2 regions of the Mycobacterium sp. NGS35 genome follow, and region 1 is predicted to be linked to the other one. Evidence: predicted binding sites of a transcription regulator. Region 1 holds the regulator's gene; the other holds the start of a gene.
What was found. Region 1 encodes LexA, which represses DNA repair genes until DNA is damaged. Its sites were predicted from a motif close to CGAACANNTGTTCG; they were not measured.

Region 1 (14,962 bases):
CGGTGACGACGGCCGCGGGCGGCGGCGCTGCACCCAGGCGCAGCCCTGCACCGACCACCGATTCGAGGGAGCGACCGTCGTCACGGCTGACCCGTGCCACGGCGAAGTCGGCGACGGGATCCCTGCTGGCCAGCCATCGCGGGTCGAGGTAGATCGCTCCGACGGTCCAGGTGCCGGCGGCGCCGGCCCGGCCGCCGAATCCGGGCGCGAATGTCGTCGGATAGCCCGAGGCCACGCAGTGTGCGGCGGTGAGGATCAGGTCGCCGGTGGCCGAATGCAGCACCGATCCGGTACAGGTGTGCATGTCTGAGGCCCCAAGGAACAACGCCCCCACCAGCGGATCGGGAGCGACGGGCGCGGCGGTCGCCGACGTCGGTGGCGGCGGCGCATCCGCGACGCCGGGCTGATGTCGCGGCGTACAGCTCAGCAGGCAGACGGCCAGAAGCAGCAGGGGAGCCAGCCGCACACGCATCATGTCGATCATCCTGGAACGCAACGATGCCAGTGTCGCGTTGAGCAAACAGGGGTACCCGCGTTCGCGATATTGCGGCCTGCGGTGGCGGCTCAGCCGATCGGCAGCGACACTAGACGTCACCGGGTCCGCGGAAGGAGGCGAGAAGAATGGCTGAGCACCGCGATGAATACCGGCCGGACCAGAGTGGAATGTACGAGCTCGAGTTTCCGGCTCCGCAATTGTCGTCGCCCGACGGCCGCGGTCCGGTGTTGATTCACGCACTGGAAGGTTTCTCGGACGCAGGCCATGCGATCCGGCTGTCGTCGCGCTACCTGCGCCAGGCACTCGACACCGAGCTGGTGGCATCGTTCGCGATCGACGAGCTGCTGGACTACCGCTCGCGCCGACCGCTGATGACGTTCAAGACCGACCACTTCACCGCATACGACGATCCGGAACTGAGCCTCTACGCGCTGCACGACACCGTCGGGACACCGTTTCTGCTGCTGGCCGGCATGGAACCCGACCTGAAGTGGGAGCGGTTCGTCACCGCGGTGCGACTGCTGGCCGAGCGGCTGGGCGTGCGGCAGACGATCGGTCTGGGCACCATCCCGATGGCTGTGCCGCACACCAGGCCGGTGACCATGACGGCACACTCCAACAACAAGGAGCTAATCGCCCATCATCAGCCCTGGGTCGGCGAGGTGCAGGTGCCGGGCAGCGCGTCGAATCTGCTGGAATACCGGATGGCCCAGCACGGCCACGACGTCGTCGGCTTCACCGTGCACGTCCCGCACTACTTGGCGCAGACCGATTACCCCGCCGCGGCAGAGGCGCTGCTGGCCGAAGTCAGCAAAGTCGCATCGCTGCAGATCCCGTTGGCGGCGCTCACCGAGGCCGCTGCCGAGATCCGCGCGAAGGTCGACGAGCAGGTGAACTCCAGCCCCGAAGTTGCGCAGGTGGTGTCCGCGCTGGAGCGTCAGTACGACGCGTTCGTCGCGGCCCAGGAGAACCGGTCGCTGCTGGCGCGCGACGAAGAGCTGCCCAGCGGCGAAGAACTGGCCGGGGAGTTCGAACGCTTCCTGGCGCAGCAGACAGGTGACTTCTCGGACGGTTTCCGAGACGGCGACGACAAGAAGTGAGCTGACCCGGGCCGCCGGCCCGAAGCGGAGGTGGCCCTATGACTGCGCGGACGACGAATCTGCGGCCGGTACGCGACGTGCGAACGACGCTGGAGTTCCGCACGATTCACGGCTACCGCCGCGCGTTTCGCGTCGCCGGTGACGGGCCCGCGATCCTGCTGATCCACGGCATCGGGGACAACTCGTCGACCTGGGAGGCCGTGCAGACAAAACTCGCGCAACGGTTCACGGTGATCGCCCCGGACCTGCTCGGTCACGGCAAGTCGGACAAACCGCGGGCCGACTACTCGGTTGCCGCGTACGCCAACGGCATGCGCGACCTGCTGGCCGTGCTCGACATCGACCGGGTGACCGTGATCGGGCACTCGCTCGGCGGCGGCGTCACGATGCAATTCGCTTACCAGTACCCGCAATTGGTGGAACGCATCGTGCTCGTCGGGACGGGCGGGGTGACCAAGGACGTCCACTTCGCGCTGCGCCTCGCGTCGCTGCCGATGGGCACCGAGGCGCTGGCGCTGTTGCGGCTTCCGGGAGCGTTGCCTGCGTTGCAGACCGTCGGGCGCATGTTGGGCGCCATGCTCAATGCCGCTGCCACCGCGGCACCGGGCCTGGCCCCGACGCGGTTCGGCCATGACCTGCCCGACGTGCTGCGGGTGCTCGCGGAATTGCCGGAGCCGACGGCGTCGTCGGCGTTTTCGCGGACGCTGCGCGCGGTGGTGGACTGGCGCGGCCAGGTGGTGACCATGCTGGACCGATGTTATTTGACGCAATCTGTTCCGGTGCAGTTGATTTGGGGAGAGCACGATTCGGTGATCCCGGTGGCTCATGCGCAGATGGCGCACGCCGCGATGCCGGGTTCACGGCTGGAGGTCTTCGAGAACTCCGGCCATTTTCCGTTCCACGACGACCCGGACCGCTTCGTCGAGGTCGTCGAGCAGTTCATCGATTCCACGGAACCCGCGGAATACGACCAGGATCGGCTGCGGTCGCTGTTACGCGCCGGCGTCAGCGATCAGACGATTTCGGGTCCGATGGACACCCGCGTCGCGGTGCTCGACGCGATGAGTTCCGACGAGCGCAGCGCAACCTGATCCGGCGCTCCCGCTGAGTAGAGTCGGGCGCATGGGTACCGACGTGTTCGTGGTGCGGGTATTCACCGACGCGGAAGGAAACTTCGGCAATCCGCTCGGCATCGTCGACGCGAGCACCGTCGCGCCGCGCGACCGGCAAGGGCTCGCGGCTCAATTGGGCTACAGCGAAACAATTTTCGTCGACATGCCCGATCCGGGCGCAACCACCGCCCACGCTCGCATCTTCACTCCTGCGACGGAGTTGCCGTTCGCCGGGCACCCGACGGTGGGGTTGTCGTGGTGGCTCAAACAACAGGGGCTTGCGATCCGCACGTTGCAAGTGCCGGCGGGTGTGGTCGCCGTCGGCTACGAGGACGAGTTGACGACGGTACGCGCACGCGCCGACTGGGCGCCCGAGTTTGTCTTCCACGAACTGCCCTCGCCGGATGACGTCGTCAACGCGGATCCCGACGACTACCCCGACGACGACCCGCACTACATCTGGGCCTGGCTCGACAAGTCGCGCGGACACCTGCGGTCGCGGATGTTCGCGGCCGATCTCGGCGTCGCCGAAGACGAGGCGACCGGCGCCGCGGCCGTACGCATCACCGACATTCTCAGCCGAGATCTCACGATCACCCAGGGCAAGGGGTCCGTCATCTACACCCGGTGGAGCCCTGAGGGGTGGGTGACAGTGGGCGGCCGCGTCGTCGACGACGGCACCGTGCGCGTCGGCTGAAGGGGTTACTTCGACGCGCTGACCTTGCGATGCGCCCGCAGCGCCTCGATCTCCCGCTCGAAGTCGTCGGCGGAGGTGAACGACCGGTACACCGAGGCGAACCGCAAGTAGGCCACCTCGTCCAGATCGCGCAGGGGACCCAGGATGGCCAGGCCGACCTCGTGGCTGGGCACCTCGGGTGAACCGGTGGCCCGCACGGTGTCTTCCACTTGCTGCGCCAGCAGGTTGAGCGCGTCGTCGTCGACCTGGCGGCCCTGACATGCCCGTCGCACACCGCGGATCACCTTTTCGCGGCTGAACGGTTCGGTGACCCCACTGCGCTTGACCACCGCCAGCACGGCCGTCTCGACGGTGGTGAACCTTCGCCCGCATTCTGGGCATGAGCGTCTGCGTCGGATCGCTTGGCCCTCATCGGTTTCCCGTGAGTCGACCACCCGGGAATCGGGATGGCGGCAGAACGGACAGTGCATGACTGCTCCTTCGCCGCGAAGACATTCGGTCGAGTCGAACGCCTCCGAGACTACCCGCGGGCGGCGGACGCGGGCCAACGTCGCCGGGGACATCATCCGAGCGGGGCGATCAGCGTCTGCCCGGCATCCAGCGCTGCAGAGTCAAGGTGATTGAGCTCCCGGATCCGCTCGATCACCCCGGCCACCGGCGCGTCCGGCGCCACTCTGGCCGCAAGCCGCTGCAGATTCTCGCCGGGCTGCACCTGTACGACCGCCAACTGCTGCGGCGCGGCGGTGCCCGTCGTGTCGGCGCTGCGGGCTTGGGCGATCGCGATGAGCCACACCGTGATCAACGCCGCGACCGCCGCCAGCATGACGGTCACGGTCGCGCTGACGCGTCGCGGCCGGTGCGGTGCATACGACATCGCCACGCCTGTGCGCCGATATGTGAGGGCGGCACCGCCCGGCCGCTTCGGTGCGGGACGGCGAGCCCTAAGCGTCGGCGCCGGTACGTCCCAGTCGATCACGGTCATGAGCGCCCCTTCTGTCGCCACCGTTCGCTCCTTTGTTCGAATATAGTCGATCATGCGTTCGAATCCGAACGTTTGATCGATGTGTACCAGAGGCATACGACAGCCCGCTCGCCACGACATGGCGCTCGTGACCACGCATCACGAACGCGACACGCCTCGAACACATGTTTGAAGATGTCGGTGACGACCGTTAGATTTGCACTTATGAGTGACAGCAGCGGTCTCACCCAACGTCAGCGGACCATCCTGGAGGTGATCCGCGCGTCGGTCACCACCAGGGGATATCCGCCGAGCATCCGGGAGATCGGCGACGCCGTCGGCCTCACCTCCACGTCGTCGGTGGCACATCAGCTGCGCACGCTGGAACGCAAGGGCTATCTGCGCCGCGACCCGAATCGTCCCCGCGCCGTCGATGTCCGCGGGGCCGACGACGCGGCGACGGCCGTCACGACCGACGTCGCCGGTTCGGACGCGCTGCCGGAGCCGACGTTCGTGCCCGTGCTCGGACGCATTGCCGCAGGCGGCCCCATCCTCGCCGAGGAAGCGGTCGAAGACGTGTTCCCGCTGCCGCGAGAATTGGTGGGCGAGGGATCGTTGTTCCTGCTCAAGGTCGTGGGCGAGTCGATGGTCGACGCCGCGATCTGTGACGGTGACTGGGTGGTGGTGCGACAGCAGAACACCGCCGACAACGGCGACATCGTCGCGGCGATGATCGACGGGGAAGCCACCGTGAAGACGTTCAAGCGGACCGGCAACCAGGTCTGGCTGATGCCGCACAACCCGGCGTTCGATCCGATTCCCGGCAACGATGCCGCGATTCTCGGCCGTGTGGTCACGGTGATCCGCAAAATCTGACCCGCACACCGCGCCTCGGGTGCATGGTGGACTCATGCGAGCGTCCCGGGCGGTGCAGGCGATAGGAGCAGCGGTGATGGGAGCAGCGGCGCTCGTCGTCCCCGCGGTCGGCTCGCCCAGCGCCGAAAGCCATGTCGCGATGTGCCCGCGGGGCATGGTGCCCAATCCCAACGGCTACGGCTGCATTCCGCAGCTGGGACCGGGCGGCGCGTTCGTCGGCGCCCCGAGTCAGGAAGTGCTCACCCGCTGCGACGGCAACATCTACATCTGCGTGTGGCCGTACCCGGTTCCCTGATCCGCACCACGGAGCAGCCCGCGGGGCTCACCGCCGAACGGACTGCGCCAGTTGACGTTTCGCCGGCTCAGACGCCCAGCGAGCGTCCGATGATCTCCTTCATGATCTCGGTCGTACCGCCGTAGATCGTTTGCACCCGGGCATCCAGATACGCGCGCGCAATCGGGTACTCGCGCATGTAGCCATAGCCGCCGTGCAGCTGCAGGCACCGGTCGATCAGATGGACCTGCTTCTCGGTGGAGTACCACTTGGCCATCGCGGCCTGGTCGGCGGTCAGCTTCTCGTCGAGGTGCAGCCGGATGAACTCGTCGACCATGATCCGCACGACGGTTGCTTCGGTGGCCAGCTCGGCGAGCAGAAAGCGGCTGTTCTGGAAACTGCCGATCGGCTTGCCGAAAGCCTTGCGCTCCTTGGTGTATTGCAGAGTCGACTCGAGCACGGCTTCCATCGCCGCGGCCGCCATGATCGCGATCGAGATCCGCTCCTGGGGCAGGTTCTGCATCAAGTAGATGAAGCCCTTGCCTTCCTCACCGAGCAGGTTCTCGGCGGGCACCTTGACGTCGGTGAACGACAACTCGGCGGTGTCCTGGGCATCCAACCCGATCTTGTCCAGATGACGGCCGCGCTCGAAGCCTTCCATCCCGCGCTCGACGACCAGCAGCGAGAAACCCTGCGCACCCTTCTCCGGATCGGTCTGCGCGACGACGATCACCAGGTCGGAGTTGATGCCGTTGGTGATGAAGGTCTTTGCCCCGTTGAGGATGTAGTGGTCACCTTCTTTGACCGCGCGGGTCTTGATGCCCTGCAGGTCGCTGCCGGTGCCCGGCTCGGTCATCGCGATCGCGGTGATCAGCTCGCCGGTACAGAACTTCGGCAGCCAGCGTTGCTTCTGTTCTTCGTTGGCCAGCCTCAGCAGATACGGGGCCACCACGTCGTTGTGCAGCCCGAAGCCGATTCCGCTGTAGCGGCCCTTGGTCGTCTCCTCGGTGATGACCGTGTTGTACCGGAAGTCGGCGTTGCCGCCGCCGCCGTATTCCTCGGGCACCGCCATTCCCAGAAAGCCCTGCTTGCCGGCCTCCAGCCAGACGCCGCGGTCGACGATCTTGTCCTTCTCCCACTGCTCGTGGTACGGCGCGACGTGGCGTTCCAAGAAGGAGCGATAGGACTCGCGGAACAGCTCGTGCTCGGGCTCGAAAAGGGTGCGCTGGTATCTGACGACATTGCCCACGGGGTGACCTCCGGTATCGGGAACCTGCGCCCAAAGATATACCAACCGGATGGTTGGTTTGGCCCCGGCCACGCGGCCTACAGTGAGGCCGTGGCCGAGATCATCCGCGTCCAGGAGCGTGGGCGGATCCTCGAGTTCGCGTTCGACGACCTGATGCGCTACCACGGCCCCGGCTCCCCCGGCGGTGTGGCCAACGCATTCAAAGTTCTGCAGCGCGCGTTCGAGGTGCTCTCGCCCGACGCGCCGCCGCCGCGCCGCCAGGTGGTGGTGCGCACCGCGTTCCGCGGGCCGGGGGCACGCGATGGGATCGAGGCGGTGACGCGGGCAGTCAGCGACGGTCGCTACGTCGTGGATCCCGCGTTGTCACGTCGCGACCTCGGACGGCTGCGGGAGAGTTTCGTCTTCGAAGTCCGCATCGGCGACCGTTCAGTGACGCTGGTGCTGCGCGACGGCTTCGTCACTGAAGAATTCATCGATCTGGCCCAGAACGACGCTCGCACAGAGGCGCAGGAGGCACGGCTGGACGTGTTGAAAGCCGAACTGGCGCAACGCATTATGGCCGCAGGCGCAGCCGACGTGTACGAAATCGCATAGGCGCCGACGCTAGCTCGACACGAATTCGCGCAGGCTCGCCGCCAAGGCCACCGGAACCCGCGCTTTGATCCGGGTGCCGTCGGCGTTGTGTTCGGATTCCTGCACCCGGCCGTCGGCATGGACGCGGGCCACCAAATCGCCGCGGTGATAAGGAATCACGACGTCGATCGCGGTGTCGGTGGGTACGGCGAGCTCGGCCATCCGGGCCCGCAGGTGGTCCAGCCCCTCGCCGGTTCGAGCGGAGACGAACACCGCTCCGGGCAGCGCGCGTCGCAACTTGGCGAGCATGAGATCACCGGCGGCATCAATCTTGTTCACTACCAACAGTTCCGGTGCGGCATGGGCGTCGTGTTCGATCATCACCTCGCGGATCACCGCGCGCACCGCGTTGATCTGTGCCAGCGGATTGGCGTCCGACCCGTCGACCACATGCACCAACAGGTCCGCGTCGACGACCTCTTCCAGAGTCGAGCGGAACGCCTCGACCAGCTGCGTGGGCAGATGCCTGACGAACCCGACGGTGTCTGTCATGACGAACGGCCGCCCGTCGTCGAATTCTCCTCGGCGCGTGGTCGGTTCGAGGGTGGCGAACAAGGCGTCCTGGACCAGCACGCCGGCGCCGGTGAGTGCGTTGAGCACACTCGACTTGCCCGCGTTGGTGTACCCGACGATCGCGATCGACGGCACGTCGCTGCGCAACCGTCGGCCGCGCTGGGTGTCACGGGCCTGCTTCATGCCTTTGATCTCGCGGCGCAGCTTGGCCATTCGCTCACGGATCCGGCGGCGGTCTGTTTCGATCTTCGTTTCACCGGGGCCACGCAGACCCACACCGCCGGTACTGCCGCCAGCGCGGCCGCCGGCCTGACGTGACATCGACTCGCCCCAGCCGCGCAGACGCGGCAGCATGTATTCCATCTGCGCCAGCGACACCTGCGCCTTACCCTCCCGGCTGGTGGCGTGCTGCGCGAAGATGTCGAGGATCAGCGCGGTGCGGTCGATCACCTTCACCTTCACGGCTTTCTCCAGCGCCGTCAGCTGTGCCGGACTCAGCTCGCCATCGCAAATCACGGTGTCGGCGCCGGTGGCGAGCACGATCTCGCGCAGCTCGTTGGCCTTGCCGGAGCCGATGTAGGTCGACGCGTCGGGCTTGTCGCGGCGCTGGATCACGCCCTCGAGCACCTGCGAGCCCGCCGTTTCCGCCAGCGCCGCCAACTCGGCCAGGCTGGCCTGGGCGTCGGCCGCACTGCCTTCGGTCCACACGCCGACCAGCACCACGCGTTCAAGCCGCAGCTGGCGGTACTCGACCTCGGAGACGTCGGCAAGTTCGGTCGACAGCCCGGACACGCGGCGCAGGGCGGACCGGTCTTCGAGGGCCAGTTCGCCGATGCTGGGTGTGTCGTCTACAGGAAATTCTGGATCAGTCATAAGCAATAAGACATGGTGCCCGCCGGATCTGCGGCGCGCACCTGATTTAACACCGCTGCGCCTGCCACCATTCCTCCGAGATTTCCCCGCCGGCGACCAGTACCGACGGACCGCGCAGGTAGCTGGTCGCCGCGGTCACGGTGACGAGCACCTCGCCGCCCGGGACACGAACCGTCAGTGAGCCCGTGGACGCGCCGTCGTGCGCCAGTGCCGCCACCGCGGCGGCGACGGTTCCGGTTCCGCACGAACGGGTCTCGCCGACTCCCCGTTCATGCACCCGCATCGACACCGCACCGCCGACCGGCGCCGTCAGCACCTCGACGTTCACGCCGTCGGGAAATTGATTGCGGTCGAACGCCACCGGCGCCGCAACGTCCAAGGCGCGTAGCTCGTCGTCGGTCAGCTCCGCATCGACGCACGCCAGATGCGGATTGCCGACGTCGACGGCCAGCCCGCTGAGGCGACGGCCGCCGATGACCGCCTCGCCGGTGCCAAGCTGGTTGGCTTTGCCCATTTCGACGGTGACGTCGGCGAAGGTGTGGTCGACGCGGTGTACCTGCACTGGCCGCGGACCGGCCAGCGAGCCGACGACGAACTCGTCGCGCGCCTCCAGCCCGCTGGCGCGCAGGTAATGGGCGAACACGCGCACGCCGTTGCCGCACATTTCGGCAACCGACCCGTCCGCATTGCGGTAGTCCATGAACCAGTCCTGCGGCTGCACGCCTTCGGGCACCCGCGGAATTGCTCCGCAAGCCGCCGCGGCGCCGGCGGTGGTCACCCGCAGCACCCCGTCGGCACCGAGCCCGCGGCGACGGTCGCATAAGGCGACCACCAGATCAGGAGTCAGTGGCAGCTTTGCCTCGATGTCGGGCAGAAGCACGAAGTCGTTCTGGGTGCCGTGGCCCTTGGCGAAGATCATGTGCGCCGCTCTCCCCCGTACGCGGGTGGTAGCCCCACGATCCCGGCTGCGCCGGCATCACAGTCGTCGGGACGCATCACCTGCTCAGGATACGTGCCGCCATGCCCGCACCACGGCCTCTGCATTGCCCGGATCGGCGCCGTCGAGCCACTGGATGCGGTGGTCGCGGCGGAACCACGAGCGCTGGCGGCGCACATAGCGACGGGTGGCGACGAACGTCGGTTCACGCGCGGCGCTGCCGTCGCCCCCGCGGCCGAGCTCGGCGATCACCTGCGCATAGCCGAGCGCCCGTGACGCCGTCACGCCGTCCCGCAGACCCCTGCCCAGCAGCGTGACGACCTCGTCGACCAGCCCGTCGGCGAACATCTGCTCGGTGCGCTTGGCTAGACGCTCATCGAGTTCGGCTGTGTCCCAATCCAACCCGATGATCACGGTGTTCCAGCGCGGAGTTCCGATGGTCGGCGCCGACGCCGCGAACGGCCGCCCGGTCAGTTCCACCACTTCCAGCGCCCGCACGATCCGCCGCCCGTCGGACGGCAGGATCGACGCCGCTGCGGCCGGGTCGACCTGCGCCAGTTCGCGATGCAGCCGCTCGACGCCAATCTCCGCCAGCCGCTGCTCCCAGCGACCGCGGACCACAGGGTCGGTGGCGGGGAAGGCCCAGTCGTCCAGCAGCGACTGCACGTAGAGCATCGATCCGCCGACGATCACGGGCACCCCGCCGCGGGCCAGGATCGCCTCGACGTCGGCGGCTGCGCCGCGCTGGTAGTTGGCGACGGTCGCGGTTTGGGTGACGTCGAGGACGTCGAGCTGGTGGTGCGGGATGCCGCGGCGCTGCTGAGGCGCCAGCTTCGCGGTGCCGATGTCCATGCCGCGGTAGAGCTGCATCGCGTCGGCATTGACGATCTCGCCACCCACAGCCTCTGCGACGTCGAGCGCCAGCTGCGACTTGCCGGTGCCAGTCGGGCCGATGATCGCGATCGGCCGGCTCATGGCACCCACACGCCTACGAAGTAGCCCACTCCGAACGGCGCGCCCCGGTACAGCTCCTTGGCCGATCGCGGGCGGTCGCCGGCCAAACCGGCCAGCACCTGCCAGGCCACCCGGCCGGGAATCGACGGCGGCACCTGGGCCAGCGCCCCGACGTCGCCAGCCGCGAGGGCGTCGTCGAGCGCCCTTTGCACCTCGACAGAGGCGGGGTCGTAGCCGCCGGGGGCTCGTTCGGTCAGGGTGTTGGCGCCGTCGGCGACGACGAGCACGCCCACCGGCTCGGCGCCCCGGTCGACGACGTCGCGCAGTTCCCGCCCGCGGCGCAGGGCGTCGTCGGCGGTGTGGCCCGCGTTGAACACCCGCACCTCGGCGTGCGCGTCGGGGCTCGACTCGCCGCGCGCCCAGGCCGTCATCAACGCGGCCAACGGCAGCTGCCCGACGTCGGCGGCAGTGGGCGACAGCCGGACACGCACGTCGACGCCGTACCCGGCGAAGGTGCCGGCTTCATGCGGTCCGATCACTTGATCGGCCGGACCCACGCCGACGGCCAGCCAGCGCGGTGGCAGCGCGCCGGCCGCTGCGAACACCGCACGGCGCAGGTCGACGAGCTCGGCGGCCGCCGCACCGGCTAGCTGCGGCACCAGCACAGGTGCCGACGGGACGATCGCGACGGCGCTCAGCACGGCTTCACGGTATGCGGTGCGCGACGGCGGCGTGGTCCGCCGAATCAGAGGCCAGCGCTTCGCCGCGAGCGAGCGCGACGATCGCAGCGACCATCGCCACGACGGCCACCGCCAGAGCGAACCACCCGATGTCGTTGGTCTCGAGCGTTTCGCCGAGCACGACGATGCCGAGCACGGAGGCGACGACGGGCTCTGCCACGGTCATCGCGGGCAGCGACGCGGTCATGGTTCCCGCCCGGAAGGCCGACTGCTGCCACGCTGTTCCGGCGAGGGCGACCACCACCCATGCGTAGAGCTCGGGACTGCGCAGCAGCGGCAGAATGCCGTCGTCGAGTTGGTCGACGACGCCCTTGGTCAGCACGGCGAACACACCCCACAGCGATCCGGACACCAGCGCCAGCAGCACCGCGGCCACTGAACCGGACCAGATCCGTGCGCCGATCACACACAGCAGCAGCGCAGGCCCGAGGACCGCCGCGACCACCGACCAGGTTTCCAGCGATGCCCGCGACTGCCCGGCCTGCGGATTGCCGACGGTGACGATCACTGCGACGCTGCCCGCGAGGACCACCGCCCAGAGCCATTCCCAGCGGGTGACCTGGTGACTGGCGAGTTTGGCGCTCATCGGCAGAGCGAACAGCAGCGAGCTCACGATCAGCGCCTGCACCAGCAGCACCGAGCCGAAAGCCAGTGCGGCGGCTTGAAACCCGAAGCCTGCGGCGGCCACCAGACTGCCGGCCCACCACTGCCGGTCGCGCAGCAGGCGGGCGAACAGCTCGACGTGGCCGACCGGCTCGTCGGTGATTTGGTGAGCCGAGCGCTGGTGGATGACGTCGCCGATCGCGATGAACAGGGCCGCGCCCAGCGCGAGCAGGGCGGCGATGTCGGCCTTGGCCATCAGCGCTCCTTTGCAGGTAGCGGAACGTGGGGGCGCACACCACATCGACCTGCTTGAATAGCGGAGGTCGAGGCGTTCGCGGTTTCGACGATAGCTACCAGGCGCCGCGCTGCGCGGCAGGTGTGCGGGCTGCGACCCGCGAGAGGTGTACGAGATGACGGAAAGCGATGCCGCCCACCCGGAGGCGCAGGACTCCCGGCCTTCCGCTGTACCGAGGCCGGTTCCACGACCGGGGCCGGTCCGTCCGGCCGCTCGGCCGGGTGCGTCGGCCGGCAGCGATCCGCATCGGTTCGGGCGGGTGGATCCCGACGGCACCGTCTGGCTGATCACCTCCGCGGGTGAGCGGGTGATCGGGGCTTGGCAGGCCGGTGATCCGGAGGCGGCCTACGCCCATTTCGGGCGCCGCTACGACGACCTCAAGACGGAGATCCAACTACTGGAGCGGCGGCTGGCCTCAGGCACCAGCGACGCCCGCAAGATCCGGTCGTCGGCGGCCAGCCTCGAAGAAGGGCTGGCGACGGCGGCGGTGTTGGGTGACGTCGACGCGCTGGCCGCGCGGCTGCGGACGATCCGCGAGCGCGCCGACGAAGCTGCGCAGGCCGAGAAAGCGCGGCGCGACGAGCACCGCGCCGAGCAGATCGCCCGCAAAGAGGCGCTGGTCGCGGAGGCGGAAGAACTGGCGGCGAATTCGGTGCAGTGGAAGGCGGCCGGTGATCGGCTGCGGGCCATCCTCGAGGAGTGGCGGACCATCACCGGCGTCGACCGCAAGACCGACGACGCGCTGTGGAAGCGCTATTCGGCGGCGCGGGAGACGTTCAACCGCAGGCGCGGCTCGCATTTCGCCGAGCTGGACCGGGAGCGCGCCAGTGCGCGGCAAGCCAAGGAGCGGCTGTGTGAGCGCGCCGAGGAACTGGCCGATTCCACCGACTGGAATGCGACGGCCGCGGCGTTCCGTCAGCTGCTCGCCGAGTGGAAGGCCGCGGGCCGGGCGGCCAAAGAGGTCGACGACGCGCTGTGGAAGCGGTTCAAAGCGGCGCAGGACAAGTTCTTCACCGCCCGCAACGCCGTGAGCGCCGAACGTGACGCCGAGTTGCGGGCGAATGCCGCCGCGAAGGAGCAACTGTTGGCGCGGGCCGAGAAACTCGACACCACCGATATCGCTGCCGCCCGGGCCGAGTTGCGCTCGATCGCCGAGAAATGGGACGCGATCGGCAAGGTGCCCCGCGATCGCGCGGCCGAACTCGAACGCCGGCTGCGCGCGGTGGAGAAGCGGGTTCGCGAGGCCTCGGCGCCGGACTCCATCGATCCGCAGGCGCAGGCTCGCGCGGAGCAATTCCGTGCTCGCGCAGAGCAATTCGAACAGCAAGCGCAGAAGGCGGAGGCGGCCGGCCGCACCGCCGAGGCCGAGGAGGCACGCGCGAACGCGCGGCAGTGGCGTGAGTGGGCGGAGACCGCCGAGGGGGCGCTGGGCAGACGCAGCCGCTAGGCGCCGCTACTTCTCGGAGTCGTCCTCGTCGTCGTCGAGGGTTTGCAGAAGGTCCTTGGACTGGCGTTCGGCGGCCGCCCGGCGGCGTGCCTCCTCGGCCGCGATGTGTACCGCGGTGCGGGTCCACACCACCCGTGCCCAGTGGAACGTCAGCAGGATCACCGCGATCCAGGCGATGATCAGCCCCACGCCCGGACCTGGATGGCCCGCGCCGGCCGTCTGCCGCGACCACACCGCCAGCATGCCGGCCGCGCTGGCCACCGCTGAGCCGGCGAGCGCAAGCCAGGCCAGCGCCCAGCGGCGGGTCAGCAGCGCGAGCATCGAGAACCCGACAGAGAACACCAACGCCAGCCAGCTGAACACCCGCTGCGGCAGCGCGATTGCGGCCTCCGCCGCGCGGGGACCACCGAGCAGCGCGTCGAAGCCGCGAGCGTGGCCGGTATGCGGCAGCACGAACGACAACAGCAAGACGAAGACCAGGATCGCGACCACCAAAGCCCGTGCGCCGGGCTCGATTTCGCCGGCCACCCGTCGCTCTGCGGCGTCGATGTCCTTCTTGAACGCCTCGAAGTCGTTGTTGCTCACCGCGACACCCCGATGCGCGGCAGCCCCAACCCGACGGTGCGCGGGCGCCGCCCGGCCTCGTGCGCGTCGCCGGCGCGGGTGCGGCGGTGGGTGAGGACGGGCCCGTCGGCGATGAGGTGGTGCGGCGCCGCACCGGTGACGACGGTGGTGACGACGTCGCCTGGGCGGATGTCCCCGTCGGGCGCGAAGTGCACCAACCGGCCGTCGCGAGCCCGGCCACTCATCCGCAACGTGCGGTCGTCTTTGCGGCCCTCCCCCGCAGCCACCAGAAGTTCCACCGTCGCGCCGACCTGGGCGCGGTTCTCCTCCAGCGAGATCCGTTCCTGCAGCGCTATCAGCCGCTGATACCGTTCTGCCACAACATCTTTGGGCATTTGCCCGGGCATCTCCGCAGCCGGAGTGCCCGGCCGCTTGGAGTACTGGAAGGTGAACGCGCTGGCGAACCTGGCGCGCTCGACCACCTCGAGCGTGGCTGCGAAGTCATCTTCGGTTTCACCGGGAAACCCGACGATCAGGTCCGTGGTGATCGCGGCGTGCGGCATTGCGGCGCGCACACGGTCGATGATCCCGAGGTAACGCTCGGCGCGGTAGGACCTGCGCATCGCCTTCAGTACGCG
Region 2 (14,962 bases), on a different contig from region 1:
TCATCATCAACTTCCCCGGTCTGGTCGACGACGCCGTCGCAGCTGAAGGCGCCGTGCACGTCTCCTCGGTCCCTCCGGTTCCGGGAAAGTTCTACTGGATGACACCGACGCAATTGCGCTGGCGTCCGCTGAGCTTCTGGCCCGCCCACACCGCGGTGACCGTCGATGCCGGCGGCACGGTGTCGAGCTTTCGTACCGGTGACGCGCTGGTCGCCACCGCCGACGACGCCACACATCAGCTGACCGTCACCCGCAACGGAGCCGTCGTGAAGACGATGCCGATGTCGATGGGTATGTCAGCCGGCGGCCATCAGACCCCGAACGGCACCTACTACGTCCAAGAGAAGATGCCGTCGGTGGTGATGGACTCCTCGACCTACGGCGTTCCGGTCAACTCCACCTACGGATACAAGACGACGGTCGAGCTCGCGGTCCGGTTCGACGACAGCGGCGACTTCGTGCACAGCGCTCCGTGGTCTGTGGACGACCAGGGTAAGCGCGACGTCAGTCATGGCTGCATCAACATCAGCCCGTCCAACGCCAGGTGGTTCTTCGACAACTTCGGACCCGGCGATCCGATCATCGTGAAGAACTCCAGCGGCGGCACCTACTCCAGGCACGACGGGTCCAACGACTGGCAGATGTAGCCGGCACCTGCCGCCGCTATCGGCGTTGCACGGCGTAATTGCTTTCTGCGCAATGACTTAGAGCTTTCTCGATTGTGCTCCGCGGACGCGCTGAAGCGCGTAGCGTCGCATCGCCAGGACATCCTGCTGGTCAATGTCGACCACTCCCCGATCACCGTGCAGTCCCGGTTCGTCACCTGAGAGGAAGTCGTCGTGAACGAGGTGCTAGCACGCGCCGGCATTTTCCAGGGGGTGGCGCCCAGCGCCGTCGGCGCGCTCACCCAGCAGCTCGAGCCGGTGACCTTCCCTCGCGGACACACCATCTTCCGCGAAGGCGATCCCGGCGAGCAGCTCTACATCATCACCGCGGGCAAGGTGAAGGTCGGGCGCCGCACTCCGGACGGGCGCGAGAGTCTGATCACGTTGCTGGGGCCGGCTGACATGTTCGGCGAGCTCGCACTTTTCGACCCTGGACCGCGCACGTCCACGGTCACCACCTTGACCGAGGTGCGCGCGGTGATGATGGACCGCGCCGCGCTGCGCTCGTGGATCACTCAGTATCCGGATATCGCCGAACAGCTGCTGCGGGTGCTGGCGCGGCGGCTGCGGCGCACCAACGATGCGTTGACCAGTTTGATCTTCACTGACGTTCCCGGCCGGGTCGCCAAGCAACTGCTGCACCTCGCGCAGCGGTTCGGCACCCGCGAAGGCTCGGCGCTGCGCGTCGACCACGACCTCACCCAAGAGGAGCTCGCTCAATTGGTCGGCTCGTCGCGCGAGACGGTCAACAAGGCCCTCAGTGACTTCGCCAAACGGGGATGGATCCGAGTCGAAGGCAAGAGTGTGCTGATCGACGACCCGGAGCGGCTCGCTCGGCGTGCCCGGTAGCAGCCGTCTGTCGCCTAGCCGCCGAAAGTCCGCTTCTCCCACCACAGAACCAGCCGGACGTGCGCGCGAGGGAGGAGCCGAACCAGCAGGTCGACACCCTTGGCGTCTCTACCTACCAGCACCCGGCTCCGGTTGGCCTCGACGCCGTCGAGGATGATGTCGGCGGCTCGCTCGGGAGACATTTTGAGCAGCTTGCGGTTGTACGCCTCGGCGCGTCGGCGCTGCGCGTCGGTGATTTCTCGGCCGGCGCGCTCGGCCTCGGTGAGGGCCGACGTGGCGATGTTCGTCGCGATCCCGCCCGGGTGCACGACGGTGACTTTCACCGGATATTCCGCCGACAACATCTCGGCACGAAGCGCCTCGGTGAATCCTCGCACGGCGAATTTGGTTGTGCAGTAACCAGTCATCGACGCTTGGGCCATCAGGCCGTTGAGGCTGGAGATGTTGACGACGTGTCCGTCGCCGGACTCGATCAAATGCGGCAGGAACTCCTTGGTGCCGTTGATGACGCCCCAGAGGTTGACGGCGATGATCCGCTCATAGGTTTCGTAGTCGCAGTCGATGAGTGGCGCTGCCCCGCTTGCGATTCCAGCGTTGTTGTAGATCTGGTGGACCACTCCGTAGTGTGCGGCGACTGACGATGCGTAGGTCTGCACCGCCGAGCGGTCGCTGACATCGAGAAGTTCGGCATGCGGCTCACCGTTGAGCGCGGTGACCATCTCAGCGGTTTCTGCCAGCCCCTCTTCGTTGACGTCGGAGATCGCCACCCGCGCGCCCCGGCGCGCCAGGCCCAGCGCAAGCGAGCGTCCGATGCCGGAGCCCGCGCCGGTGACCACCGCTACTTTGCCTTCGAACGATCCCACCGTGTTCTGCCTTCCCGACGAGTTGCGTTGCGCTGCAGATCAATTCGCGTCGCTGAGCTGACGCGCCGACGTCTCGTACGCGTCGACGTCGAAGTGCTTCGTCTGTGCGCGGAACCGGAACGTGAAGTCAGGCCACAGGGTCGTGTTGTTGCCATGGGCGTCCAGATACCAGCTGGCGCAGCCGCCGGTCATCCACACGGTGCGCGCGAGCTTGCGCTGCAGCTGCTCGTTGTAGGCGTCTTGGACGTTTCGGCGAACCTCGACGCGGGTGAGCCCGCGCGCTTTCATGGTCTCGATCGCATCGACGACGTAATTCAGTTGCGACTCGATCATGTACACCATCGACGTGTGCCCGAGCCCGGTGTTCGGCCCGACGAGGAAGAACGCGTTGGGAAATCCCGCGATGGTGGTGCCCTTGTAGGCCTGCATGCCCTTGTCGGCGAAGGATTGCGCCAGGCTTCGCCCGTCGCTGTTGCAGATGGTCTCGAACATCGGCGAGTCGGTGACGTGGAAGCCGGTCGCCACGATGATCGCGTCGACTTCCCGCGCTGTGCCGTCCTTGGTGACGATGCTGCGGCCGTCCACCCGCTCGATGCCGTCGGTGATCAAGTCGACGTGGTCGCGGTCCAGCGTCGGATACCAGTCGTTGGCGATCAGCATGCGCTTGCATCCGATGCGGAAATTAGGCGTGACCTTGCGTCGCAGGTCGGGGTCGCGGATTTCGCTGCGGATCTTGGCCTGCGATATCAACTCGAAGACCTTCATCAGGGGCGGATACTTGGCCAGCCCCACCACCTGGGTCTCGCGGGCGGCGTAGATCCCGAACCGGGCGAGCCACAGCACACCGGGCACATTGCGGAACGCCCACCGCTCGACAGGGGTGAACGGCCGGTCGAATCGCGGCAAGAGCCAGGGGGCGGTTCTCTGATAGACGTCGATGTGGCCCACCGTGTCCGCGATGGCCGGCACGATCTGGATCGCCGACGCGCCCGTGCCGATCACAGCGACGCGCTTTCCGCGCAAGTCGGCCGCGTGGTTCCACTGCGCCGAGTGGAAGAGTTCGCCGTCGAAGGCATCGATCCCGGGTATGTCCGGCAGTTTGGGCTCCGCCAGCGCGCCGAAGGCGCCGATCAGCACGTCGGCAGTCATCGTCCCGCGTGACGTCGACAGCTCCCAGTGGTTGCGGCGCTCGTTCCATGCCGCCCTTTTCACCTCGCAGCCGAACACATGCCGGTCGAGGACACCGGCCCGGCGAGCGACTCCGCGCAGGTAGTTCTGGATCTCCTCCTGCCTCGAGAACGACCGCGTCCAGTCCGGGTTCAGGGCGAACGAGTACGAGTACAGGTGCGACGGCACGTCACAGGCGGCGCCCGGGTAGGTGTTGTCGCGCCAGGTCCCGCCGACGTCGGTGCCGCGCTCGAGTACGACGAAGTCGCGGTGACCGGCTTCGTCCAGCTTGACGGCCGCGCCCAGGCCGGAGAAACCGCTACCGACAATCGCGACGCCGACGTGACGCGGCAATCGATCCGGATGCGAGGGACTGGACGACACCTGCGTCACGGTCTGCTCCTTCATCTGTCGACGGTTCCAGACCGCTCTAGTTAATCGCCCCACAAGGGCGAACGCACCTACCTACGTTAGCGTAGGTTACCGAATAGTAACCGGCCGGGCGCTCACCGCGCCGGCGTCAGCTGCTCCAGCGCGTACTCCGCGAGCGCAATCAGCGCCTGTTTTGCCGAATCCCGTTGTCGCGCATCGACATCGATCACCGGAACGCCGGGCGGCAGCGAAAGCGCTTTGCGCACCTCGTCGGCCGGGTAGCGCGGTGCGCCGTCGAACTGGTTGACCGCCACCAGAAACGGCAGTCGGTGCGCTTCGAAGAAGTCCACGGCCGCGAAGCTGTCTTGCAGCCGGCGTACGTCCACCAGGACGATCGCGCCGATCGCACCGCGCACCAGGTCGTCCCACATGAACCAGAAGCGGCGCTGCCCTGGCGTGCCGAACAGGTACAACACCAGGTCCTCTTCTGCCAAGGTGATGCGGCCGAAGTCCATGGCCACCGTGGTGGTTCTCTTGTCGGGCGTGCCGTCGAGTTCATCCACACCCACCGAGGCCTCGGTCAGGATCGCCTCGGTGCGCAGCGGCATGATCTCGGACACCGAACCGACGAAAGTGGTTTTGCCTGCGCCGAATCCGCCGGCGATCACGATCTTGGTGGAGGCTTGGGTCTCAGAGTGTGCGGAGGCCACGCAGCGTCCTTCCGATCAACTCACGCCGCTCCTCGACCGACGAGTCGTCGTCGAGCGTGGCGAGTACCCGCAGGTGCCCGGATTCGATTAGGTCAGCCACCAGCACCCGCGTCACGCCGAGCGGCAGGCTCAGCTTCGACGCGATCTCCGCAACGGACGGCCTTGCGGCACAGAGCTTCACGATGTCCTCTCGTACGTCGTTGGGAAGCCAGCCGTTGGCGTCGGCGGACCGGCATAGCGCAATCGGCGCTTCAAGCGGCAGCGCAATGCTCGCGCTCGTCCGCCCGGCCGTCAGAGTGTACGGCCGGACCAGGTTCGGTTCACTGCGGGGGTTCACTACGCCTCACGACTGCTGCGTCGCTCGCCGTGCCGACTTCACCACTGCCCCAACGCGTTCCACCAAGACCGCCATCTCGTAGCCGACTTGACCGATGTCGCACGACGTGGACGCCAGCGCCGCCAGGTGCGACCCGTCTCCCACCCGCATCAGCAGCAGGTAGCCGTTTTCCATCTCGACCACCGACTGCAGCACACGGCCGCCTTCGAACAGTTGCGCCGCGCCTGTCGACAAGCTCGCCAATCCCGAACTGACAGCGGCCAATTGGTCGGCGCGTTCTGTCGGCAGATGCGCACTGGCGGCCACCAGTAGGCCGTCGGCGGACACCAGGATCGCATGCGACACGCCGGGCACGTCCCGGGCGAACGCCGACACCAGCCAGTCCAGCGACTGGTTGCGCGCGGGACGCGTCATTCGTCGTCTCCCGCGTCGTCTTCGCGCGCGTGCGACCGGCCGGCGCGCACCCCGCTCCAGTGGCTGGACAGCGACGCCCGCACGGCTTCGGGGTCACGCTCGGCCGTCGCATCCACGTCGCGGTCGTCGTCCGGTTTGCGGTGTGCGGCGCCGTTCGGCCGCCCGGTGGAGGCCTGAGCCGAGCCGGGCACCAGCCGTGCGCCGGGCTCGCGCACCGGCAAGCCATGCTCGGTGCGCTGTTCGACCGGCACCTCTTCGGCCTGCGCGGCCGCCTCCCAGCCGCTGTCCCATACCGATTCCCACGACTGGAACGGCTGCATCAACTCCTGCGGATCGATCAGCCACTCCGAGACCATCTTCTGGAAGATCACGTCGGTGTCGCCCAGCGGTGACGACGGCGGCCGGGTGCGGGCCGCAGGCTCCTGCGGTTCGGCGGCCTGCTCACGGGAAGCGAAGTACGCCGACGTGTCCGCGGGCGTGCGGGGCTCGGCTGGCTGCTCTAGCTGCTCGCCCGGCAGCGCGACGATGCCGCTGGCGCCGGGAGCCCGCCGCGGTAGCAGCGAGTCCTGGTCGTCCTGCGCCGGAATGTCGTTGCGGTGCGATGGTTCCGCGAATGCAGGGCGGGTGGCAGCCTGGCTGATGGCCGCCGTCGCGTCGTCGCTTTCCAGGGTTTCGTCGTGCTGCTCGGGGCGGGTCCAGCCCGTCGCGCCCGGCCGTTCGATCAGCTCGGCGGGGATGAACACGCCGGCGGTCAGGCCTGAGCCCGGCTCGCCGGCCACCGAGCTGCGCAGCCGCACCACCAGCCCGTGCCGCTGGGCCAGCCGCCCGACCACGAACAGCCCCATGTGGCGGGCGGTGTAGGGGGTCACCTCGCCGCCGGACTCCAGGCGCATGTTGGTCATCCGCAGGTCGCCCTCGGTCATGCCGAGGCCGCTGTCGCTGATCTCGATGACCAGCCCGCGCGGACCGGTGCGCACCGCAGACACCCGAACTTCGGAGGTGGGCGGCGAGTAGCGCAGCGCGTTGTCGATCAACTCCGCGAGTAGGTGCACGACGTCGGGTGCCGCGGAGCCGACGACCGCGCTGTCGGGCACCGTGGTGATGACCACCCGTTGGTAATCCTCGACTTGCGAGGTCGCCGCCTTGACGACATCGGCCACCGCCATCGATTCGGCGTGCTCGCGGCGAGGCTTCGCCCCGGACAGCACCAGCAGGTTGCTGCCGCTGCGGCGCATCCGCGCGGCCAGGTGGTCGAGCTTGAACAACGCCTCCAGCCGCCGCGGGTCGTCCTCGTTGCGTTCGAGCTCGTCGATCAACGACAGCTGCTGGTCCACCAGCGAGCGGGTGCGCCGCGACATCGTCTCGAACATGTCGCTGACGTGCAGGGCAAGCCGCGACTGCTCGGCCGCCATCATCAATGCCTGCTCGTGCAGGTCGTCGACCGCGTGGGCGACCTGGCCGATCTCCTCGGTGGTGTAGACGGGAATCGGCACGACGGGCTCGGGCTCGTGGCCGGCGCGGATACGTTCCACTTCGGCGGGTAGGTCTTCGTGGGCCACCCGCAGCGCGCCCTCCCGCAGCCGGCGCAGCGGCTGGACCAGCGACCGAGCGCCCAGGACCACGGCGACAATGCCGAGCAAAAGCGCGACCAGGACGATCGCCGCATCCCGGATCGCGGCGGCACGCGCCGCTGACGCCTGCTGGTCCACCGCGGCGGTCACCGAGGGCGTGGTGTCACTGATCACCTTCTTGGCGATGTCCTCGGTGGCCTGCAGGGACTGCAGGAGGTCGGGATTGCCGGCGAGCACGGCGTTCGGATCGGACATGACGGCCATCCGGCTGACCATCTGCTGTTGCAGTGCCTTGGCGTCCGCGGAGCCGACGCCGAGCACCTGGTTCATGCCGAACAGCGTGGAAGGCTCGGTGCCGGCCAGCGTGATCATCGACGTGCGCAGCTCCGGCTCCGGCAGCTCGCCACCACGGTTGACCAGAAGTTTCTGCATCGTCATCTGGCCGCGCGCCCCGACGGCGCGGCTGAGCCCTTGGGCCTGTGCGCGGATCTGTTCGTCGTCAACCCGCACCGACCCGTTGATCGCGTCTTCGGCGGTCAGCAGGATCGGTGCGTACGTGGTCACGGTGTCGCGAACTGCCATGCTGTTCGACGCGGCCTGGTCGAGTAGCGCAGGACCGCTGTTCAACAGCGTGGTGATGCCGGAGCGGACGTCCGCGTCGACGTCGGTGCCGGCCAGTTTGCGCTCCAGTGCCGCGCGGGAGTCGTCGAACGCCTTGCGGGCGACCGGGCCGTCAGGACCCGATGCGTAGGCCAGCAGGGCGCTCTCCAAGGCGCCGGTGTAGTCCTCGATCGGTGCGACGAGGTCCGCGCGGGCGGCGGCGGCGCGCAGATTCCGGGCGTCGTTGACGCTGTGATACACGCGCAGACCGCCGAACGCCACCGCCAGCGCGATCGGGATGACGACGATCGCGAGTACCTTCCAGGCCACCGGCCAATTCGACGGCGACCACGACGGCGGACGTTTGGGCGGCGCTTCCGGCGGACTTTCTTCCGCGTCGTCGGGCAGCACCGGCTGCTCGAACATCGTCATCGCTGCACGCTGTTTCGAATGTGCGCCTGGCTCATAGACTTTCCTGCTTTTGTCGACCCCGACGTCGGGCGGCGCGGTAACCGCCTGCAGAACAAGCGCAGTTCAGAGGCGTTTGCCGCGCTGGAATTCTACGCGAGTGAATTCGGGTGTCCGCAGGACGGCTGGTTTTTCTTTCGGTTGTGCGCTGTTCGCATTCGTGCGCCTGTCCTTTTGCACACTGCGATCCGAATTTCTGCGTTGACGCTCGTCCGAGTCCGGCCCGTCGCCGGAGGCGAATACGATCGGATGCAATGCAAGTGACGACCTCGATCGTGCTCAGCCGTTGTTCAAGGTGATGTTCTTCTCGCCGCGGATCGCGCCGAACACAGGCAACGCAATTCGGATGGTGGCGGCCACCGGCTGCGAGTTGCACCTCGTCGAGCCGCTCGGGTTCGACCTGTCCGAGCCGAAGCTCCGACGCGCCGGGCTCGACTACCACGACCTCGCATCCGTCACTGTGCACGCATCCCTGGCCGACGCATGGCGGGCGGTTGGGCCGGCACGCGTGTTCGCCTTCACCGCCCACGCGACGGCGTCGTTCGCCGATATCAGCTACCAGCCCGGCGACGTGCTGTTGTTCGGCCCGGAGCCGACGGGGCTGGACGCGCAGACGCTGACGGACCCGCATGTCACCGCCGCAGTACGGATTCCGATGATCCCCGGGCGCCGATCGTTGAATCTGTCCAACGCCGCGGCCGTCGCCGTGTACGAGGCGTGGCGCCAGCACGGGTTTGCCGGAGGCCGCTGAGTTTCGAGGCCGACCGCGCTCGGCGTCACCAACTGTCGAAATGCACGATCTGCTCGACCGGCAGCCGCTTGGCCGGCTTGAAGTCGGTGCCCTTCGTGTAGGCGATCGGGAAGAGCCCGCCCTGGCGGTAGTCCTCATAGGGGATGCCGAGCAGCTCAGCGGCCTGCTCTTCGCCGCCGTTGATCAGGTGCAGCGTCGTCCACGCCGACCCGAGCCCCCGCGACCGCAGCGCCAGCATGTAGCTCCACGCGGCCGGAAGCAGCGACCCCCAGAACGACGCCGGGCTCTGCGACGCGTCTTCGACTGTGCCCTGCAGGCACGGGATCAGCAGCACCGGCGCCTCGTGCATGTGCTCGGCCAGATACATGGCCGACGAGACCACTCGGTCGCGCCGCTCGGCGCGGGTGTCGCCTTCGGCGTACTCGGGACCGGGCTGCGCGCCGTACCACTGGAAGTTCTTGCGGTAGATGTCGGCGAGCGCCTTCTTCTTCTCGGCGTCCTCGACGAACACCCACTGCCAGCCCTGCTGGTTGGAGCCGGTCGGCGCCTGGATTGCCAGCTCGAGGCACTCCAACAGCAACTCCCGCGGCACCGGCTTGTCGAAATCGAGGCGCTTGCGTACCGATCGTGTGGTGGTCAGCAGTTCGTCGACGGAAAGATTGAGGGGGGCCATCTTGTGGAGACTACATTCGCTTCATGGCCGAACTGACACCAGAAGTCACCGACAGGCTCTCCAACGACCACTACGGGTGGTTGACCACCGTCGCGAAGTCGGGGCAACCCGTCCCGCGGCTGGTGTGGTTCTACTTCGACGGCGACGACCTGATCGTGTACTCAATGCCCAACGCCGCCAAGGTTTCCCACATCGAGGCGCGGTCGCGAGTGAGCCTGAACCTGGACTCTGACGGCAACGGCGGCGGGATCGTCGTCGTCGGTGGCAACGCGGTGGTCGACGAGGTGGGCGTCGACCCCCGCCAAGACGGGCCGTATTGGGAGAAGTACCGCGCGGACGCGGAGCAGTTCGGGCTGACAGAGGCGATCGCCGCGTACAGCACACGGCTGAGGATCAACGTCGAGCGGGTCTGGACCACACCGACCGCCGAGTAGCGATTTCGGTGCGCTAACGTGCGCTGAGCGCCGGTTAGCGCACCGAAATCACCGGAAGTCGCGGGACTTCGAGCCGATCGCCAGCTCGATGCGGCCGATCCGCTCGGCCACCACGGTGACCGCGCCGGTGGCGTTCTGCAGCTGGCCGCGGATCAGCATGGCCGGGGCGGTCTGCGCGACGCGACGGTGCCGTGCCCACACCCCCGGCGTGCACAGTACGTTGACCATTCCGGTTTCGTCCTCGAGGTTCAAAAAGGTCACTCCCCGTGCAGTGCCGGGCCGCTGACGATGCGTCACAGCCCCGGCGATCAGCACCCGGGTGCCGTCGGGCACATTCAACAACTGGTCGGCGGGAATGACGCCGAGCGCGTCGAGATCCTCGCGCAGGAACTGCGTCGGATAGCTGTCCGGGGATATCCCGGTGGCCCACACGTCGGCCGCCGACAGCTCCAGTTCCGTCATGCCCGGCAGTGACGGGATGTGCGACGACGACCCGACGCCCGGTAGTCGATCGGGCCGTTGCGTGGCCGCCGCCCCGGCTGCCCACAGCGCTTCTCGGCGGCTGACCCCGAAACAGCCCAGCGCGCCGGCCGTGGCCAGCGCCTCGGTCTGCGGCACACTCAGCTGCACGCGCGACGTCAGGTCGAGAAGAGAAGCGAACGGCCCGTTGGCTTTTCGCTCGTCGACGATCGCCTGCGCCAGCTCGTCGCCGATATGGCGGACCGCCCCCAGCCCCAGCCGCACCTCGGTGCCGCGGTTTTCCAGCGTGGCGTGCGCGAGGCTGGCGTTGACGTCGGGTGAGTGGACGACGACCCCGTGCCGACGGGCGTCGGCGACCAGTGACTGCGGGGAGTAGAAGCCCATCGGCTGCGCGCGCAGCAGCGCCGCGCAGAACGCCGCCGGGTGGTGCAGCTTGAACCACGACGAGTAGAACACCAGCGACGCGAAGCTCAGCGAATGGCTTTCCGGGAAGCCGAAGTTGGCGAACGCCTCCAGTTTTTCGTAAATCCGGTCGGCGACCTCGCCGGTGATGCCGTGGCGCTGGCGCATGCCGTCGTAGAACCGGCCCTTGAGCCGCTGCATCTTTTGGGTGGAGCGTTTGGAGCCCATCGCACGTCGCAGCTGGTCGGCCTCGGCAGCGGTGAACCCGGCGCAGTCGACCGCCAGCTGCATCAGCTGTTCCTGGAACAGCGGCACTCCCAACGTCTTTCGCAGCGCCGGCTCCATCGACGGGTGGTCGTAGGTGACGGGCTCTTCGCCGTTGCGGCGTTTGATGTACGGGTGCACCGAGCCGCCCTGGATCGGGCCGGGCCGGATCAGCGCCACCTCGACCACGAGGTCGTAGAACATCCGGGGCCGCAGGCGCGGCAGCGTGGCCATCTGCGCGCGCGACTCCACCTGGAACACACCGACCGAGTCGGCCTTCTGCAGCATCTCGTACACGGCGGGTTCGGATAGATCGAGCTTGGCCAGGTCCACGTCGATACCCTTGTGCTCGCGCACCAGATCGATCGCGTAGTGAAGCGCCGAGAGCATGCCGAGGCCGAGCATGTCGAATTTCACCAAACCGATTGCTGCACAGTCGTCTTTGTCCCATTGCAGTACACTGCGGTTCTCCATGCGGGCCCATTCCACCGGGCACACGTCGGCGATGGGCCGGTCGCAGATCACCATGCCGCCGGAGTGGATGCCCATGTGCCGGGGCAGGTTGGAGATCTGCAGCGCAAGGTCGATCACCGGCTCAGGAATGTCTGCCACATCGGGGGACTGTGCCCCATTTTCTGGGCGAACCCCGTTCCACCGGCTGATCTGCTTGCTCCACGCATCCTGCTGCCCTTGCGAAAACCCAAGCGCGCGAGCCATATCCCGTACCGCACTGCGGCCGCGGTAGGTGATGACGTTGGCCACCTGCGCGGCGTAGTCACGGCCGTAGCGGTCGTAGACGTACTGGATCGCCTTCTCACGCAGGTCCGACTCGATGTCGATGTCGATGTCGGGCGGCCCGTCGCGTTCGGGTGACAGGAACCGCTCGAACAGCAACTCGTTGGCCACCGGGTCGACGGCGGTGACCCCGAGCGCATAGCAGACCGCGGAGTTGGCCGCCGATCCCCGGCCCTGACACAGGATGCCATTCTGGCGGCAGAACCGTGTGATGTCATGCACCACAAGGAAATACCCCGGGAACTTCAGCGCCTTGATCACCTCGAGCTCATGTTCGATCTGCGCGTAGGCCCGCGATGCCCGCTCCGGCGGTCCATACCGCTCACGTGCTCCTGCCATGGTCAGATGCCGCAGCCAGCTGTCCTCGGTGTGCCCGTCGGGTACGTCGAACGGCGGCAGTTGCGGTGCGATGAGCTCCAGCGCGAACGCACACTGCTCGCCCAGGTCGGCGGCGGCCGTCACCACCTCTACGGGAAACAGCCGGGCCATCTCCGTACCGGAACGCAGATGCGAACCCCCTAGCGGCGCAAGGTATCCGGCGGCCTCGTCGAGTGAGTGCCGAGCCCGGATCGCGCCCATCGCCATGGCCAGCCGCGCGCGGGACGGTTCGGCAAAGTGTGCGCCGGTGGTGGCGACGATGCCCACCCCGGAGCCGCCTGGCCGGCGACATCCAAGCCCGAACTTGGGTGCCAGCGCCGCCAGCGCCGCGTTGTGTTCGTCGTCAAGCGGCTGACCGTGCGTCGTCAACTCGATACTGACTCGCCTCTGCCCGAACCGGTCCACCAGATCGGCCAGCGCCTTTTCGGCCGCCTCCGGTCCATGGGCCCTAAGTACCTGGCGCACATGGCCTTTGCGGCATCCGGTGAGGATGTGCCAGTGCCCGCCCGCGGCCTCGGTGAGCGCGTCTAAGTCATACCGCGGTTTGCCTTTCTCGCCGCCGGCCAGATGCGCTTTGGACAGTTGGCGTGACAGCCGCCGGTACCCTTCGGGTCCGCGGGCCAGCACCAGAAGGTGCGGTCCGGGCGGGTCCGGGTGCTCGGTGCGCGGGGTGTTCGACAGCGAAAGTTCCGCACCGAACACCGTGCGCATGCCCAGTTCCTTGGCGGCTTCGGCGAAGCGCACCACACCGTAGAGGCCGTCGTGGTCGGTCAGCGCGATGGCGCGCAGGTCCAGCCGGGCGGCTTCTTCGACCAGCTCTTCGGGAGTGCTGGCGCCGTCGAGAAAGCTGTAGGCGGAGTGAGCATGCAACTCGGCGTAGGGCACTTGAGATGACGCCGGCTGGACGTCGGGCCGAAGGTAGGCGCCGCGTTTACGAGAGGCGGCCGGTCCGCCGAGGTCAAGGGGATCCTCCAACGGCGCGCCGGCGCGGCGGGGCTTGCTGTTGAGCACCCGCTCGATCTCGCCCCAGCTCGGCCCGGTGAACCATCCCACCGAGCCATGGTATCGAACTGATGTTCGACCACAAGCACACACGGGCGATTACGGTGCGTTTTCGTGCGCTGAGCGCCGGAAAACGCACCGAAATCACCGCAGATCGCGATGAAAATGGCGCTTTCAAGGGCCCGAAGGCTGGCCGAAGAGGCCCACGTACTCCGGCTGGCTGGACTCCCCGACGATCGCGCAGCGCTACGGGCAGGGCTAACCGAACGTCACCGACGGCGATCGGCGATGATCGTTGCCGTGGCCGAGACGCTGACCGACATCCTGGCGCTGCTCGACCTGCAACCGGCCGGTCACGACGCGTTCATCGGCCCACAGCCCGCCGACACCCGCAACACGCGAGTCTTCGGGGGCCAGGTGGCGGCGCAGGCGCTGATGGCGGCCGGGCGCACCGCGCCCGACCGTGTTCCGCACAGCGTGCATCTGTATTTCCTGCGCCCAGGTGACCCGCGAAAACCGTTGCAGTACAACGTCACCCGGCTTCGTGACGGCGGCACATTCTCGGCTCGCGCGGTTGCGGTCACCCAGGGCGACGACCGGGTCATCCTCGAAGCGCTGGCGTCGTTCAGCGAGCCCGTCGACGGCATCGACTATCAGCAGCCGATGCCCGCCGTGCCACCGCCAGAAGCGTTGCAGCCGTTGGAGATTCAGCTCGCTGATTACGCGGACGTGCTCGACGGATTCTGGGTGCAGCCGAGGCCGGTGGAGATGCGCTACGTCGACCCGCCGCCGTTGCTGGCCGCGGACCTCCCCGCCGCGCCGGGCCCGCAAGCCCGACTGTGGTTTCGTGCCCCGGGCGACGTGCCCGCCGACCCCCTGACCGCATACGGTCTGCTCGCCTACATCAGTGACTGGTCGATCCTCGATCCGGTGCTGTATCTGACGCGACGTCCGCCGGTGGCAGGCAGCATCGCCTCACTGGACCACGCGATGTGGTTTCACCGCGCGCCGGACTTCTCGGATTGGCTGCTCTACGAACAACATTCGCCCAGCGGCATCGGCGCACGCGGGCTGTCCAACGGCGCGATCTACAACAGGGCCGGACAACTTGTCTGCACGGTGGTGCAAGAGGGATACCTGGGCCGGCGCTGAGCTCAGCCGCCGTACTCGGCGGTGCCGTCCTCGAGGACGACCCGGGCGTCTGACCCGTCGGGATTCGAGGCCTCGGTGCGGAACACCGCGCGTCCCGGGTCGGTCCGCCAGATCGACGTCGTCAGCGTCTCACCGGGAAACACCGGCTTCGTGAAGCGCGCACCGACGGCGGTGACCTTGTGGGCGTCGCCACCTCCGAGTTCGGCGACCAGCGCGCGGCCCGCGAAGCCGTACGTGCACAGCCCGTGCAGGATCGGCTTCGGGAACCCGGCCATTTCCCGGGCGAACCAAGGGTCGCTGTGCAGCGGGTTGCGGTCGCCGGAGAGCCGGTAGATCAACGCCTGATCATCACGCGTCGGCAGCGCGATCCTCGCGTCCGGCTCCCGGTCAGGAATCGGCGGCGCGACCGGCCGCTGGCCGGGCTGCCCGCCGAAGCCGCCCGCGCCGCGGATCACCGCGGTGGTCAGCGTCTCGGCGAGAGCCGTGTTGGTGTCCGGGTCGGTGCCAGTCGCCTTGAGCATGACGATCGCGTTCTTGCCCTCGCCCTTGTCCTGGATGTCGGCGACCTCGGAAACCACGCTCAGTTTTCCGGCCGGCGGCAGCGGCGCGAACAGC

Region 2: AC5Y4C_RS01740 (error-prone DNA polymerase) is a predicted target of LexA. The motif match lies at 13,260-13,273, and genes of this name have one in related genera.

The regions. Positions count from the first base shown of each region.
Region 1 covers NZ_JCALDL010000002.1:223,131-238,092, reverse strand. Annotated here, with positions in the region: gene AC5Y4C_RS06135 (trypsin-like serine peptidase) at 1-475, opposite strand, end outside; gene AC5Y4C_RS06130 (proteasome assembly chaperone family protein) at 622-1,596, shown strand; gene AC5Y4C_RS06125 (alpha/beta fold hydrolase) at 1,635-2,687, shown strand; gene AC5Y4C_RS06120 (PhzF family phenazine biosynthesis protein) at 2,719-3,405, shown strand; gene nrdR (transcriptional regulator NrdR) at 3,411-3,875, opposite strand; gene AC5Y4C_RS06110 (LysM peptidoglycan-binding domain-containing protein) at 3,968-4,408, opposite strand; gene lexA (transcriptional repressor LexA) at 4,592-5,242, shown strand; gene AC5Y4C_RS06100 (hypothetical protein) at 5,277-5,537, shown strand; gene AC5Y4C_RS06095 (acyl-CoA dehydrogenase family protein) at 5,605-6,765, opposite strand; gene AC5Y4C_RS06090 (hypothetical protein) at 6,856-7,359, shown strand; gene hflX (GTPase HflX) at 7,369-8,784, opposite strand; gene dapF (diaminopimelate epimerase) at 8,831-9,703, opposite strand; gene miaA (tRNA (adenosine(37)-N6)-dimethylallyltransferase MiaA) at 9,788-10,696, opposite strand; gene AC5Y4C_RS06070 (class III extradiol ring-cleavage dioxygenase family protein) at 10,693-11,376, opposite strand; gene AC5Y4C_RS06065 (DMT family transporter) at 11,381-12,274, opposite strand; gene AC5Y4C_RS06060 (DUF349 domain-containing protein) at 12,429-13,760, shown strand; gene AC5Y4C_RS06055 (Rv2732c family membrane protein) at 13,767-14,345, opposite strand; gene miaB (tRNA (N6-isopentenyl adenosine(37)-C2)-methylthiotransferase MiaB) at 14,342-14,962, opposite strand, start outside.
Region 2 covers NZ_JCALDL010000001.1:336,366-351,327, forward strand. Annotated here, with positions in the region: gene AC5Y4C_RS01685 (L,D-transpeptidase) at 1-647, shown strand, start outside; gene AC5Y4C_RS01690 (Crp/Fnr family transcriptional regulator) at 840-1,514, shown strand; gene AC5Y4C_RS01695 (SDR family NAD(P)-dependent oxidoreductase) at 1,529-2,377, opposite strand; gene AC5Y4C_RS01700 (flavin-containing monooxygenase) at 2,417-3,952, opposite strand; gene AC5Y4C_RS01705 (GTP-binding protein) at 4,051-4,626, opposite strand; gene AC5Y4C_RS01710 (DUF742 domain-containing protein) at 4,607-4,963, opposite strand; gene AC5Y4C_RS01715 (roadblock/LC7 domain-containing protein) at 4,970-5,377, opposite strand; gene AC5Y4C_RS01720 (HAMP domain-containing sensor histidine kinase) at 5,374-7,980, opposite strand; gene AC5Y4C_RS01725 (tRNA (cytidine(34)-2'-O)-methyltransferase) at 8,315-8,767, shown strand; gene AC5Y4C_RS01730 (nitroreductase family protein) at 8,793-9,440, opposite strand; gene AC5Y4C_RS01735 (TIGR03667 family PPOX class F420-dependent oxidoreductase) at 9,464-9,874, shown strand; gene AC5Y4C_RS01740 (error-prone DNA polymerase) at 9,923-13,246, opposite strand; partial or broken gene AC5Y4C_RS01745 (DUF899 domain-containing protein) at 13,377-13,457, shown strand; gene AC5Y4C_RS01750 (acyl-CoA thioesterase) at 13,496-14,347, shown strand; gene AC5Y4C_RS01755 (MaoC family dehydratase) at 14,350-14,962, opposite strand, start outside.